3 regions of the Neorhizobium sp. NPDC001467 genome follow, and region 1 is predicted to be linked to each of the others. Evidence: riboswitches for the same ligand, from Rfam matches in the RefSeq annotation. Region 1 holds a riboswitch; each other region holds the start of a gene.
The links. Region 1 has a riboswitch for thiamine pyrophosphate ahead of ACQKKX_RS13840 (YkoF family thiamine/hydroxymethylpyrimidine-binding protein). Riboswitches for the same ligand answer to the same signal wherever they lie in the genome.
Positions count from the first base shown of each region.

Region 1 (4,746 bases):
ATGTCGGAGACTGGACGGAATACCTGGCCGTGATCGACGAAAAGCTGGCCGACGCCGTCGACAAGCTGACGGGCGCCATCGAAAGCGGCCACCTTTCGCTATGAGGCCAGTGCGAATCCGCTATGCAGCGGTCATTTTCGGCGTTTGTCCGGTTGCCAGAAATGCCAGTTTTCTCTAAAGGCTCGCCATGACCCAGATAGCGCATCCCGACAGCATCCTCATCATCGATTTCGGCAGCCAGGTAACGCAGCTGATTGCGCGCCGCGTCCGCGAAGCGGGCGTCTATTGCGAAATCCATCCTTTCCAGAGTGCCGCCGAAGCCTTCGACAGGCTCGCGCCGAAAGGCGTGATCTTTTCCGGCGGCCCGGCTTCGGTCACGACCGAAGGCAGCCCGCGCGCACCGCAGGCGGTTTTCGACAGTGGCGTGCCGATTCTCGGCATCTGCTATGGCCAGCAGACGCTCTGCACCCAGCTCGGCGGCGTCGTCGAAGGTGGCCATGCCGCCGAATTCGGTCGCGCAGATGTCGAGATCAAGAAGGCCAGCCCGCTGTTCGACGGTTTCTGGGCTGAGGGTGGCCGTTATCCGGTCTGGATGAGCCACGGCGACCGCGTAACGCAGCTGCCGGACGGTTTCGAGGTCATTGCGACATCGGAAAACGCGCCCTTCGCCATCGCCGCCGACGAGAGCCGTCATTACTACACGACGATGTTCCACCCGGAAGTGGTGCATACGCCGGATGGCGCCAAGCTTCTCTCCAACTTCGTGCACAAGATCGTCGGCCTGAAATCCGACTGGACCATGGCCGCCTACCGCGCCGAAATGATCCGCAAGATCAAGGACCAGGTCGGCACCGAGCGCGTCATCTGCGGCCTGTCCGGCGGCGTCGACTCCTCTGTTGCCGCCATCCTGATCCATGAAGCGATCGGCGACCAGCTGACCTGCATCTATGTCGATCACGGCCTGATGCGTCAGGGTGAGACCGAACAGGTCGTCGGCATGTTCCGAGACCATTACAACATTCCGCTCGTGGCCGTGGATGCCTCCGACCTGTTCCTGACCCAGCTTGCCGGCGAAAGCGACCCTGAAGTCAAGCGCAAGACGATCGGCCGCCTGTTCATCGAGGTTTTCGAGGCGGAAGCGGCAAAGATCGCTGCCGACGGCAAGGGCGAACCGCGCTTCCTCGCGCAGGGAACGCTTTATCCGGACGTTATTGAAAGCGTTTCGTTCTCCGGCGGCCCGTCGGTCACGATCAAGAGCCACCACAATGTCGGTGGCCTGCCCGAGCGCATGAACATGCAGCTCGTCGAGCCCTTGCGCGAACTGTTCAAGGACGAAGTTCGCGCGCTTGGCCGAGAACTCGGCCTGCCGGAAAGCTTCATCGGCCGCCACCCCTTCCCGGGTCCGGGCCTCGCCATCCGCTGCCCAGGCGGCGTCACTCGCGAAAAGCTCGATATCCTGCGCAAGGCCGATGCGATCTATCTCGACGAAATCCGCAAGGCCGGTCTCTATGACACGATCTGGCAGGCCTTTGCCGTGCTGCTGCCGGTGCAGACTGTCGGCGTCATGGGCGATTACCGGACCTATGATTTCGTTTGCGCCCTTCGTGCCGTCACCTCGGTCGACGGCATGACGGCGGATTTCTATCCCTACGACATGAACTTCCTCGGCCGCACCGCGACCCGCATCATCAACGAGGTCCGCGGCATCAACCGCGTCGTTTATGATGTTACCTCCAAGCCGCCGGGCACGATCGAGTGGGAATGAACCGGAGCGGTCCGTAGACGCGACAATGGGAAGGAGGGCGAAAGCCCTCCTTTTTCGTTGCCGGGTTGCTGAACTCTCGGATTCCATTTTGCGGTAATCGCCGTGAGGTACCAGTGCCATGGCCCAAGAGAGGCTGACGTGATGGCTTTGCCAATATTGATGAAGCCTGAATGGGCTTGCGATCCGCCTCGCCATTTTTCTCGACAACCCACCTTGCCATCCGTCCCCAATCCGGTCTAACTAGCCGCGATTACAGGGGTGCTCCGTAAGGCCGGGGCTGAGATATGGTCGCATGACCGTGGACCCTTCAGCTGATCTGGATAATGCCAGCGGAGCGAGGTAGAGCGATGTTTTCCGGCGCGCAGATTTCTTTGTATCCGATGACCGACGATTTCGTCGGCGTCATCACAGACGCGCTGTCGGCGCTCGAGCCCTATCGCGAAAAGCTGCGGATCGAGACGGACGATATCTCCACGCTGCTCGTCGGCACACCTGATATCGTGTTCGCCGCCATGCGCGACCTGTTCGCGGCAGCGTCGAAGAGTGGCAAGCATTGCGTCCTGCATGCGACGATCTCGCGCGGATGCCCGGGCGAGCCGGACGACCCGATCTGCCAGACACCGGAATTTTCCGGACCGCTGGCGCCGCTTGCCGAGCGCAAGCTGAAGGCGCATCTGGCGGTCGGCGATGCACCGGTGATCGGTCAGGAGGCGGCGGCGCAGTTCTCGCTATACACGCTCGGCATCGACGGCCACATGGATGAGATCTATGGCTGCATCGATTTCGTGAAGAATTCCGGCACGTTTGAGAAATCCAAGAATTTCTGCACCAAGCTGCGCGGCGACACCGGTGCGGTCTTCTCCACCGTGCATGAGGCGCTGGTGCGTTTCGGGCCACCGGCCGGACATGTGACGATCGACCTGACGGTCTCCGCCAACAGCCCCTCCGCGCGCTGATTTTCCACGCGTCCTGCGAACGGCCGAGGCATGTTCATGTTGTTTTCGCACCCCGTGCGCGGGCGGCCCGCCGTCTCGATATGGCTTCATCTCCGTAATGCCCTGCCGGCTGTTATGGCTGTCGGCGGTCTGGCGTTGATCTTTGAAACCTATGCACTCTTTTCCGGCGTCTCGCCCACGACCTTGCCGGCGCCGTCGCGGGTTCTCGCGCAAGCCTATCAATACCGGCAGGCTCTGCTCGACAACGCCATCCCCACGCTCAGCGCCACGCTTGCGGGTTTTTCGTTATCGCTTGTCGCAGCCTTCCTTCTGTCCGTCATCGTCGATTTCGTGCCGGCGCTGAAGCGGGCGCTTTTTCCCGTCTTCATCGTCAGCCAGACCTTGCCGCTTGTGGCGATCGCGCCCCTGGTCGTGCTGTGGTTCGGCTTCGGGCTTTTGCCAAAAATCCTGCTGGTGGCGCTGGTCACCTTCTTTCCCATGCTGGTCGCGCTTTCGCGCGGTTATGAGGCGACCGAACCTGAACTCGAACAATTGCTGACCTCGATGGGCGCCGGGCGTTTCAAACTTTTCCGTGTCGCCCGCCTGCCCTCTTCCCTGCCCTTCTTCTTCGCAGGCCTGCGAATCTCGATCACCTATGCCGTCGTCGGCGCGATCTTTTCCGAGTATGCCGGTGCCGCCAAAGGTCTCGGCATTTATATGCTGAATGCCAAGAACAATTTCCGACCCGACCTCGTGCTGGCCGCGGTGCTGGTAAGCGCCGTGCTGACGCTCTGCCTGTTCGGGCTTGCCGTTCTTGCGGAAAGGCTCTCGATGCCGTGGACGCGCCGGGGTTCCGTCGGAGGTCAGGAACGATGAACGTACCGCGTCTGAAACTCGATGCCGTCAGTTGCCGTTACGGCGACCTTCCGGTGCTTGCCGCTATTTCCATGACGGTGCAGCCCGGGGAATTCGTCTCCATTCTCGGCCCCTCCGGTTGCGGGAAATCCACGCTTTTCAAGCTGTTGACCGGGGGCATCGACGCGGATGCGGGTGCGATCGAATTCGATGGGCAGCCGCTTGCGGCAGCCGGACGTCCGTTCGCCTTCATGCCACAACGCGATGCGCTGATGCCGTGGCGCAGGATTCTCGACAACACGACGCTCGGCCTTGAAGTGCAGGGCATGCGCCGCAGGCATGCGCGCGAGCGTGTGGCGCCGCTGTTTGCCGAGTTCGGCCTTTCCGGCTTCGAAGAGAATTATCCCGCCGAACTGTCCGGCGGCATGCGCCAGCGCGCAGCCCTGCTGCGCACCGTCGTACAGGACAAGCCGATGCTTCTGCTCGACGAGCCGTTTGGCGCGCTTGATGCCCTCACACGCGCCGGTATGCAGCGTTGGCTCGAGCAAATGTGGAAAAAACACCGCTGGACGGCCATGCTGGTGACCCATGATGTGCGCGAAGCCGTGCATCTGTCCGACCGCATCTATGTGCTCTCGCCTCGCCCGGCTCGGGTGATCCGCGAAATCGAGGTCGACCTGCCGCGTCCGCGCGGCCGCGATGCCGCAACCCAAACCCGCGCGGCGGCGATCGAAGCCGACCTTCTCGAAACGCTGCTCGACCCCGGCCAGCCGGGCAGCCGTACCCATCCGGCCTTTGCGGCGAAATAGCCGCATGTTTCCGCAGGATTGAATGCCATGACGCAACCCCTACTCTCGCCTCAGTCCCCAACCCTTCCCAGTGCTTCGGATCACGAGGATCGCTTGGCGGCCTCCCTGTCTCAGCCTTCAGCCTTAACGGTAGTGCCAACCGCCACCCTGCTGACGCGCCGCAGCGCCCTTGCAGCGGCTGCCGGTCTGGCGCTGTTGCCGCTTATGAGCCGCCCGGCCCGCGCTGCCGATCGGATAGTGAAGGTTGCACTCGACTGGACGCCGAACACCAATCATATCGGCCTGTTCGTTGCACGCGACAAAGGCTTTTATGCCGAAGCGGGTCTTCAGGTCGAAATCTTGCCCTATACCGACACCTCGGCCGGTACGCTGGTGGCCAACA
Region 1 covers NZ_JBNNPS010000006.1:80,628-85,373, forward strand. Annotated here, with positions in the region: gene ACQKKX_RS13830 (5'-methylthioadenosine/S-adenosylhomocysteine nucleosidase) at 1-104, shown strand, start outside; gene guaA (glutamine-hydrolyzing GMP synthase) at 188-1,765, shown strand; TPP riboswitch at 2,010-2,121, shown strand; gene ACQKKX_RS13840 (YkoF family thiamine/hydroxymethylpyrimidine-binding protein) at 2,113-2,721, shown strand; gene ACQKKX_RS13845 (ABC transporter permease) at 2,758-3,576, shown strand; gene ACQKKX_RS13850 (ABC transporter ATP-binding protein) at 3,573-4,364, shown strand; gene ACQKKX_RS13855 (ABC transporter substrate-binding protein) at 4,569-4,746, shown strand, end outside.

Region 2 (4,746 bases), on a different contig from region 1:
ATCGCGATCGCGAAACTGAACGGCAGACAGATTGACGGCCACGCGGCGGTTCGCCGGCCACGATGCGGCAGTTCGGCATGCCTCCTGGAGTATCCAGTCGCCGACGGAAACGATCAGTCCCGTAGCTTCTGCCAGCGGTATAAACTCCACCGGCGAGATCACTCCAAGGCTAGGATGATGCCATCTGACCAGCGCTTCGCAACCGGTGACCGCCCCTGAAGCCGCATCAACAAAAGGCTGATACAGGAGCCGTAACTCCCCTCGGTGCGTGGCGAGGCGCAGGTCGTGGGCCAGGCGATTGCGTGCTTGAAGCTGGAGATCCATCGCAGGTTCGAAAAACCTGAACGTTCCGCGACCATCTCGCTTGGCCCTATATAAGGCGGCATCCACGTTCTTGAGAAGCTCTGTTGCCGTCGCGCCGTGGTTCGGCGCCAAGGCTATTCCAATACTGGCGCCGACCGAGAGTTCGAAGCCCTTGATTTCCACTGGTGTCGCGACCGCGCCAAGGATCCAACGGCAGTTTTCTTCCAGTCGCTCATGGTCGACATCGAAAGACAATACCATGAACTCATCGCCGCCGATCCGCGCCACCAAGCCTTTCGATCCGCCAGCGCTCGAGATTTGCTTTGAAATTTGCATGAGAAAGGCATCGCCGATCGGATGGCCGTACGTGTCGTTGATCGGCTTGAAGCCGTCCAAGTCTATGCTCAGTAGCGCGAACGGCTTGCCCGAGCGACACGCCTCTTCAAGCGCCCCCGAGAACTGGGTTCGATTTGGAAGTTGAGTAAGGCCATCGTGCAGCGCGAGGTGACGGATCTGTCGCTCTGCTTGCTTGGCGGAAGTCACATCCGACATCACGCCTCGGTGTCCGACAATTGCACCGAGCTCGTTGGTCACTGCCCTACCGGAGACGGAAAACCATCGAGGCACGCCATCCACCACCAATGATACGACATGATCACGGAACGACTTTCCAGCATTGATGTGATCGATCAGTGTCGCAACGCCTGTTGACGCCACCGCGCCTTCGGCATTCCGGAAAAGCGCCTCGAGCGGAAGCGACACCATTTCGCCCTGAGATCGACCGAACGCAGCAGCAAACTGCGGTGATGGTGACATGATGGCGATCAGCTCGTCGGTCTGCCAAAGCCAGTCGCTCGATTGCTCCTCGTGATCGCGCAGGAGAAGCCCGATGACTTCGTTCTGCTTTTCCAAAGCGATTTGCTGAAGGACCGACTGAGAGAAGGTTTTTGAATGCTGTTTGATCAGGGCGTAAGCGCTGCCAACGCCGATGACGAAAAGACAGAGCAGGATTATGTTGTCGAGGGTAGGACCCCTCAACACCATGGCAATTCCCGTGACGACCAACTGCGTCGTCATGAAAGATGCGGAAGACCGAAGGACAGGCGCGTGAACAAAACTTGCTGACCAGAAAGTTCCCAGACAAAGGGACAGCATGAAAGCGAACGCAAGCCCATCCTCCTCCATGATGATCCAACTTGGAAAGCTCATCATGACCGAGGCGGATATTACGCACCAAACCGCGTAAGGCCTGAGTTGTTTTTCCGACAGGGGCCGTGGAGGTCGGCCGGCTGCGCGGCGCGCGATGCGTATCCGCACAGCCGTCATGATCAGGGCCAGGACCAACCAAGTGATCGACTGGGCGCTGTAGGAATCGTAGAAGAATAGGGTCGAGACGGCGGCAGCAACAGAAAATGCGATCAGGCCGCGGCTGATATTCTGTTCGACAGCATGGACCTGCAGCCCCCGCAGATAGTCACCATCATTACCAGGCCCGATGAGGGGGACCGATGGAGTTCCTGCGTCGGTTTGGACATCACGTATCATGTTGGGAACCCCCTGCGGGCGAACCTTCTAGGACTTGAGTAAAGAAGCAGTTAGAGAGTGTGGTAAACACACTGGACGCCGCCGCGGGTACGCTAGCGTACCCTCCCTTTGCGCATTGCGCAGCGTCCAGGGTCCTATGCCTTATGGTGTTCAAACGGACCGAACCTCCGTGATTGACAACTCCAGGTCCGAGGTCCAGATTGACGCCATTCCGAGGGGAGCACCGAACGGTGCTGAGATGGCGGTGAGCCGGACCCTTGAACCTGATCCGGGTCATACCGGCGTAGGAACGGAAACGGCGCTTTCGTGCACCTCTTTCTTATTCTCCGCTCGCCTGGATCTCCATGATATCGCTGTCAGGAGATCAAACCATGCCTACCGCTTTCAAGGGTTTCCAAGCCACGAGATCCGTATGGCTCGACAGCTCCACGTCGATGCGCTGACATGCAGTTTCGACCCACGTCCTTGGGGCTTTTTCTGCTGCTGCTGATCTGGTCGGCAGCGGTGGAGCTGTTTGCTCCACCGCGTTATCTGTTGCCATCGCCGCTTGCAGTCGTCCACGCGCTGGTGCGCCAGAGCGCTTTCCTCACTCATCATACGCTGATCACGCTTGGCGAAATTTTAGCGGGCCTGTTTTTCGGCAGCGTCTTCGGAGCGGCGGTGGCATTTCTTTCAGTGGCACTGCCGCGCACCGGCAGGCTCCTCTGGCCAATGATCCTTGTGCTGCAGACCTTTCCCGTTTTCGTGCTCGCGCCGCTCCTGGTACTGTGGCTGGGTTTTGGCGTAGCCTCGAAGGTGGCGATGACGACCGTCGTCATCTTCTTTCCGGTGGCCTCTGCATTTGCCGATGGTCTGAGGCGCACCGAACCCGTGCTTCTGGAGGCGGCGGCGCTGACGGCTGCAACCCCGTGGCAGGTACTGGTTCGGCTGAGGGTCCCCCTTGCTTTACCCGCACTGGTGTCGGGCCTGCGCGTCGCCGTGCCGCTGGCGCCCCTTGGGGCCATCATCGGCGAATGGGTTGGGGCTTCGGCCGGGCTGGGCTTCGTTATGGTCCAAGCCAATGCCCGGATGCAGACCGATACCGTTTTTGCCGCCATGGCCATTCTCGCCGTGACAAGCATCGGCCTGCGGCTGGCCTTCGATCGGCTCACGCTGGGACATCCCCACTGGGCGCGGGAAGACGAGCAGAAAACACCGTTTTCATCCTGAGGAGAGACGAGAACCAATGAGACGAACCCTGCTGGCAATTGGCATTGCCATTATCACAAGCTTTCATGCGAACGGCGCGCATGCCGCTGACAAGCTGACCGTCATGCTCGAATGGTTCGTGAACCCGGATCATGCGCCGCTCGTCATCGCCGCGCAAAACGGCTATTTCGACGCCGCTGGACTTGACGTCGAACTGGTGCCGCCAGCCGATCCATCGTCGGTTCCGCGTCTCGTCGCGGTTGGTCAGGCGGATATCGGCATTCACTACCAGCCGAACCTCTATCTCGACCACGCAGCCGGCCTGCCGCTCAAACGCGTCGGCACGTTGGTCGAAACACCGCTTAACACCGTCACGGTACTGGCCAATGGCCCGATCCGCAGCCTGAAAGATCTGCGCGGCAAGAAGATCGGCTTTTCCGTCAGCGGTTTTGAAGACGCGATGCTGAAACGCATGCTGGAGGGCGAAGGCCTAAGCCTTGAGGATGTCGAGCTGATCAATGTCAATTTTGCGCTGTCGCCATCGCTGATCGGCGGCAAGGTCGATGCCACGCTTGGCGGCTTCCGCAATTTCGAACTGACACAGATGCGCCTCGAAGGCCATGAAGGTCGTTCTTTCTTTCCCGAGGAACACGGCGTCCCCGTGTATGACGAACTTATTTTCGTCACCCGTGATGCCCTGGTGGCGGATCCGCGCCTACCGCGTTTTCTCGAAGCCGTCGAGAAGGCCGCCATTTTCCTGACAAATCACCCGGAAGAGTCCTGGAAACTCTTTGTGGCAGCCTATCCAAATCTCGACGACGCCCTCAACCGTCAGGCCTTCACCGATACCCTGCCACGCTTCGCAAAGCGGCCGGCAGCACTCGATCGCGGTCGATACCAGCGTTTTGGCGAATTCATACAGACAAGCGGGCTGATCGAAAAAGCGCCGCCGGTCGCAGACATCGCATTGGAGGTTCGGTGACCATGGCACGGACATACCCGACAGCAGAGCAGGCCGCCGATCTTCTGGACCGTGTGCGCGAAAAGCGTCCGCGCGTGCATTGCCTGATGAATACGGTGGTACAGAAATTCACCGCTGACGGCATAACGGTGATCGGCGCAATCCCGTCAATGACGTCCTCATCGGACGAGATCGCCGATTTCGTATCGAAGGCGGATGTGTTGACCATCAATCTTGGCACGCTCGACGCCGAGCGTCGCAATGTCATCGAACGAGCGGTCGATATCGCCAATGATGCTGGAAAACCATGGATTCTCGATCCCGTCCATTGTGACTATTCCCCTTCCCGACTGGAGTTTGCAAGAACGCTGATCGCCCGCCGGCCGAAGGTGGTTCGCGGCAACAGAGCCGAAATGGCCCTGATCGGAAGCCTCGGAGATATCGTCAGCATCGAGACCGGCGCGACAGACCGGATCACGGACGGCGGACGTACCGTCACCGTGCGCAACGGCCATTGCTGGATGGCGCAGGTCACCGGCACCGGCTGCCTTTCCGGCGGGGTAATTGCCGCCTTCCTCGCCGCCGAGCTGGATGCTCTAGCCGCTGCGACGGCAGCACTGGCGGCAACCGGACTGGCGGCCGAACAGGCCGCCGCATGTGCGCGCGGCCCCGGCAGTTTTGGCGTGGCTTTTCTGGATACGCTCTCGGCGCTCGCGCCTGAAGCACTGCGTGAGGGGGCAAGGATAGAC
Region 2 covers NZ_JBNNPS010000002.1:725,848-730,593, forward strand. Annotated here, with positions in the region: gene ACQKKX_RS08125 (putative bifunctional diguanylate cyclase/phosphodiesterase) at 1-1,848, opposite strand, end outside; TPP riboswitch at 2,053-2,155, shown strand; gene ACQKKX_RS08130 (ABC transporter permease) at 2,293-3,057, shown strand; gene ACQKKX_RS08135 (ABC transporter substrate-binding protein) at 3,074-4,018, shown strand; gene ACQKKX_RS08140 (hydroxyethylthiazole kinase) at 4,021-4,746, shown strand, end outside.
Region 2: it holds a riboswitch for thiamine pyrophosphate, as region 1 does, so the genes downstream of both, ACQKKX_RS08130 (ABC transporter permease) here and ACQKKX_RS13840 (YkoF family thiamine/hydroxymethylpyrimidine-binding protein) in region 1, are expected to answer to the same signal.

Region 3 (4,746 bases), on a different contig from region 1:
AGAAAACATGCGCGATCAGGATGCCGCTCAAGCCGTAGATGCCGAGCGGTTCCGCTCCACCGATCAGCGAAAGGCCGCTGTTGAGCATGCCGGCACGGCCCCAGACGCCGATCAGTCCGAGAGCGCCGATCAGGACCGGCAGACCCATCGGCACTGCCATGAGCCGGATGATCCAGATCCGGCCGGCAAAATCGGCTTGTCGCGCCAGGGCAAGGGCCAGCGGCAGTGCCAAGGCGACTGACAAAAGAGTCGAAAGGCCCGCCTGCCAGAGCGTGAAGCGCAGGATACGCCAGACATAGGCGTCGAACAGCGGTCGATCGGAACCGCTACCGTCGAAGGCGAGAAGGGCCGTCAGGGCAAGCGCAATGAACAGTGCAGCGCCGGCGAAAACCAATCCGCCAGCGGCCGTTCGCAGCAGTCTTTGCCTGCCCGTCAGCATCCGCTCAGGGCGTGCTCATGGCGGCCAGCCACTCGTCAAGCCAGGCGCGGCGGTTCTTCGCCACCTCGGCCGGGTCCATCAGAAATGTCTTTGCCGGCTTCACCAGCGCGTCGAATGCGTCGGGCAACGGCTTGTCGGTCGCAGCGGCCGGCATCATCCAGTTGGTGGTGGCAATCTCGTCCTGAAACGCGGGGGTCACCATGAAAGAGAGAAATCGCCGTGCCAGTTCCTTGTTTGGCGCGTTCTTTAGAAGGCCGGCCACCTCGATCTGGATATAATGGCCTTCGGTGAAGGCCGCGGCCCGGTAACGATCGCTGTTTTCCTCGATCATGTGGTAGGCGGGCGACGTCGTGTAGGAGAGGACCATCGGCACCTCGCCCTTGGTGAACATGCCGTAGGCCTCCGACCAGCCGGGGGGCACCGTCAGCACCCGCTTCCTGAGCCGCGCCCAGGCCTCCGGCGCCTTGTCGCCGTAAACCGACTTGACCCATAGAAGCAGCCCCAAGCCCGGTGTCGATGTGCGCGGATCCTGGATGACGATTTTCTGCGATGGATCGCCCTCAACCAGATCCTTCAAGCTCACCGGCGGATTTTTCACGGTCTGGCTATCGTAGACGACGGCAAAATGGCCGTAGTCATAGGGCACGAACATATCGTTCTGATAGCCACCGGGCACCGCAATGGCCGCGAGATCGATACCACTCTTGTCAAACATGCCGGTATCGGCTGCCTCTTTCGCGAGATTGGTATCCAGACCCAGCGCGATATCGGCTTGCGTGCTGCCGCCCTCCAGTTTCAGGCGGGTCAGCAGCGCCACGCCATCGGCAACGGCGGCAAAATTCACGGCGCAGTCGCAAGTCTTCTCAAAGGCCGCTTTCACCCGAGGGCCCGGTCCCCATTCCGCAACGAAGCTTTCATAGGTATAGATGGTCAGGGTCGGCTTTGCCTGCCCACGGCTTGGCAGAGCCAGGGACATGAGGGCCATAAAGGCCATGGCAAGACGAAAAACGGATCTACGCATCGGCGCCTCCTCAATCTTCAAATAGGGGAATAGGGCGCTGATGATGAGCCGTCTAATCCCTCCGCCGGTGTTAGCCGGATCAGGTTCCGCGGGTTGGCCGGAGGCCTCTCAGCCGCGCAAGTTACGCGGCACCCCGTTAGAGCGGTGAAAGATGTAAACGCTGGGGTCTGTCTTGGCAAGCAGGCTGCGACCGTGCGGCAGCCCAGAGGCATGGCCGCAGCAACCAGATCGTATAAACGGCGCTGGAAGCGGACGGTAGCTGGCGCGGTCAGTGCGTCGTGCGCTGGAATACCTGCAGTTCGCGGGGTACGGAGGCAATGCCGCCTATGCGGCTGGCAATCGCGTAATTGATCGACCGCTCCAGCACGTCGGGCATGGCCGGCTTGGTCAGAACGCCGAGCGTGCCTTCGACGCCCTTGTCAACGTCTTCCGGATTGGCGGTCATGAAGATGACGGTGATACCGTATTCCTCAGCCAATTGTCGGGCGATTTCCGGGCCGGTCGGTCCATCGGACAGATTGACATCGACAAGCGCGATGTCGGAGGACCCGGCGAGCGCCATGGCGTGCTTGCGGCCGCTGGCGAAACCCGAAACTTCCAACCCCATGCCCTCAATCGTTTCAGCCACATCAAGGGCGATGAGGAACTCGTCCTCGACGATCATGACCCGTTGTATCATTGGCTTGCTCGCCACGCGACGAAACGCAGAACCCGCCGACATGAACGTCCCCTCATTGAACTCGAAACATGTTCCGGCCGCTCTCACACAGGCAAACCGCCGGATTGAACGTCGAACGTCCTCGCAATGCGAATGTTCCGGCCCGCGCCAGACTTTTTTAGGTAATAACGGATTGTTAACGCTAACGTTTTGGTAACATTAGGTTTCGAGCTCCTCGCGGAGCATTTCGAGTTCCAGCCATTCCTCTTCGAGCTTCGCCTGCTTTTCCCGCAGGGCAGCCGCCTGTTCGGCAAGCTTGGCGAAGGCTTTCGGATCGCGCGAAAACAGATTGGGATCGGCCATGGCCTTGTCGTGCCTGGCAATCTCCGCCTCTGTGGCCGCGATGTCCTTTGGCAGGTTTTCAAGCGCGAATTTCTGTTTGTAGGATAGCTTTCCCTTGGCCTTCGAAGGCTCGGCCGTGAGGTTGGAGACCGCTGCGGCAGTTTCCGTTTTCACCTTTTCGGATTTGCGTTTTTCGTCTGCCGCACCCTTGCGCTGCGCCAGCATGTCGGTGTAACCGCCGGCATATTCGATCCAGCGGCCGTCCGGTGCGTCCGGGTTGGCCGGCGCAATTGTCGAGGTCACGGTGCGGTCGAGAAAGTCGCGGTCGTGGCTGACGAGGATGACGGTGCCGTTGTAACCCGCAACGATTTCCTGCAGCAGGTCCAGCGTCTCGATGTCGAGATCGTTGGTCGGTTCATCGAGGATCAGAAGGTTCGATGGTTTTGCCAGCATGCGAGCCAGCATCAGGCGGGCGCGCTCGCCACCGGACAGGTTCTTGATCGGCGTGCGGATCTGTTCCGGCTGGAACAGAAAATCCTTCATGTAGCCGGCGACGTGGCGCTGCTCACCATTGACGAGCAAGGTCTCACCGCGGCCATCGGTCAGATAATGTGACAGCGTGTCTTCCGGGTTAAGGTCCTCACGCTTCTGGTCCAGCGTGGCGATTTCCAGATTGGTGCCGAGCTTGATCCACCCATCGTCGGGCTTCAACTGTCCGGTCAGCATCTTCAAAAGCGTCGTCTTGCCGGCGCCGTTCGGACCAACGAGGCCGATCCGGTCCCCACGATGCACACGGATAGAGAAGGGCGCGACCACCGGCTTGTCATAGGTTTTGGTGATATTCTCGGCTTCGACTACCAGCTTACCCGACTCGCGGCCTTCGGCCACCGAAGCCTGAACGGAACCCTGCGGGCCCTTGTGGCCGCGATATTCGGCGCGCATGGCCTGCAATTCACCGACCCGGCGCATATTGCGCTTCCGGCGGGCCGTTACGCCGTAACGCATCCAATGTTCTTCGCGTTCGATCGCCTTGCCGAGCTTGTGCTGCTCGATCTCTTCCTCTTCCAGAATCTGATCTCGCCAGGCCTCGAAATGCCCGAACCCGCGCGACAGGCGCCGCGACGTGCCGCGATCCAGCCAGACGGTGGCGTTCGATACCTTTTCGAGAAAACGGCGGTCATGGCTGATGACCACAAGCGCGCTGCGGGTCTTTCGCAGCTCGTCTTCCAGCCATTCGATGGTCGGCAGGTCGAGATGGTTGGTCGGTTCGTCCAGCATCAGGATGTCCGGTTCCGGCGCCATTACCCGGGCGAGCGCCGCACGTCGCGCCTCGCCGCCGGAAAGGCGCGATGGCTCCTCTTCGCCGGTCAGGCCCAGATGTTCCAGCAGATAGGTAACGCGGTAAGGATCGTCCCCCGGTCCAAGTCCCGCTTCCGCATAGGCCTGCACGGTCGCGAAGGAGCCGAAATCCGGTGCCTGCTCGAGATAACGGATGGTCGCGGAGGGATGGCGAAACACTTCGCCCGACTGCGCCTCGACGAGGCCGGCTGCAATCTTCATCAGCGTTGATTTGCCCGAACCATTGCGGCCGACGAGGCAGATCCGGTCACCGGGTTCCACCTGCAGGTTGGCGCCGTTGAGGAGCGGTGTGCCGCCGAAGGTCAGAACGATATCGTCAAGTTTGAGGATAGGAGGTGCCATGAGGCCGCTTATGCTCCGGAAAAATCTTGGGGACGCGCAAGGATCATCGCCTTGCCCCGTTTGAGATGGAAAGCGACCGGTCCTTCCGCAACGTTGGAAACCGTGCGTGAAGAGCCATAGGCCAGCGAAAAGTCATTCAGGGGATATCGGGCACCGACGATATCAAGGCCGGTCAGGGAGGAAAACCCGAGAACCGAAAACAGCGCGCCGGGCGGAAGGTCGATCGTCTTGCTGCCGGCCAGAAATGGCGTCGCCTCCTCTTCGCCGGAGACAAGAACAACATCGATCCCCCGTTCCGCAAGCGCCATGGCATGGAGAAGATGCTGGAGCGCATGGTCGCTCCGTTCACCGCCCAGCGAACCTACAAGGATCAATCTCGTCGCACCACGCGCCAGTGCCTCGGCTGTGGCAATCGCGCCGTCTGTCTCGTTCTTGCCGACCGGAAAAGTCTGGCGTTCCACTCGCGACCATTGTTCCGCAAGGGCTGAACCGGCGGAATCAAAATCCCCGACCCATAATTCGGGGGTAAGACCGAGCGGCTGCGCATGCCGCATGCCACTGTCAGCGGCAATGACGCGGCTGCCC
Region 3 covers NZ_JBNNPS010000004.1:99,888-104,633, forward strand. Annotated here, with positions in the region: gene thiP (thiamine/thiamine pyrophosphate ABC transporter permease) at 1-439, opposite strand, end outside; gene thiB (thiamine ABC transporter substrate binding subunit) at 444-1,460, opposite strand; TPP riboswitch at 1,500-1,606, opposite strand; gene ACQKKX_RS10780 (response regulator) at 1,729-2,139, opposite strand; gene ACQKKX_RS10785 (ABC-F family ATP-binding cassette domain-containing protein) at 2,338-4,161, opposite strand; gene ACQKKX_RS10790 (thiamine diphosphokinase) at 4,170-4,746, opposite strand, start outside.
Region 3: it holds a riboswitch for thiamine pyrophosphate, as region 1 does, so the genes downstream of both, thiB (thiamine ABC transporter substrate binding subunit) here and ACQKKX_RS13840 (YkoF family thiamine/hydroxymethylpyrimidine-binding protein) in region 1, are expected to answer to the same signal.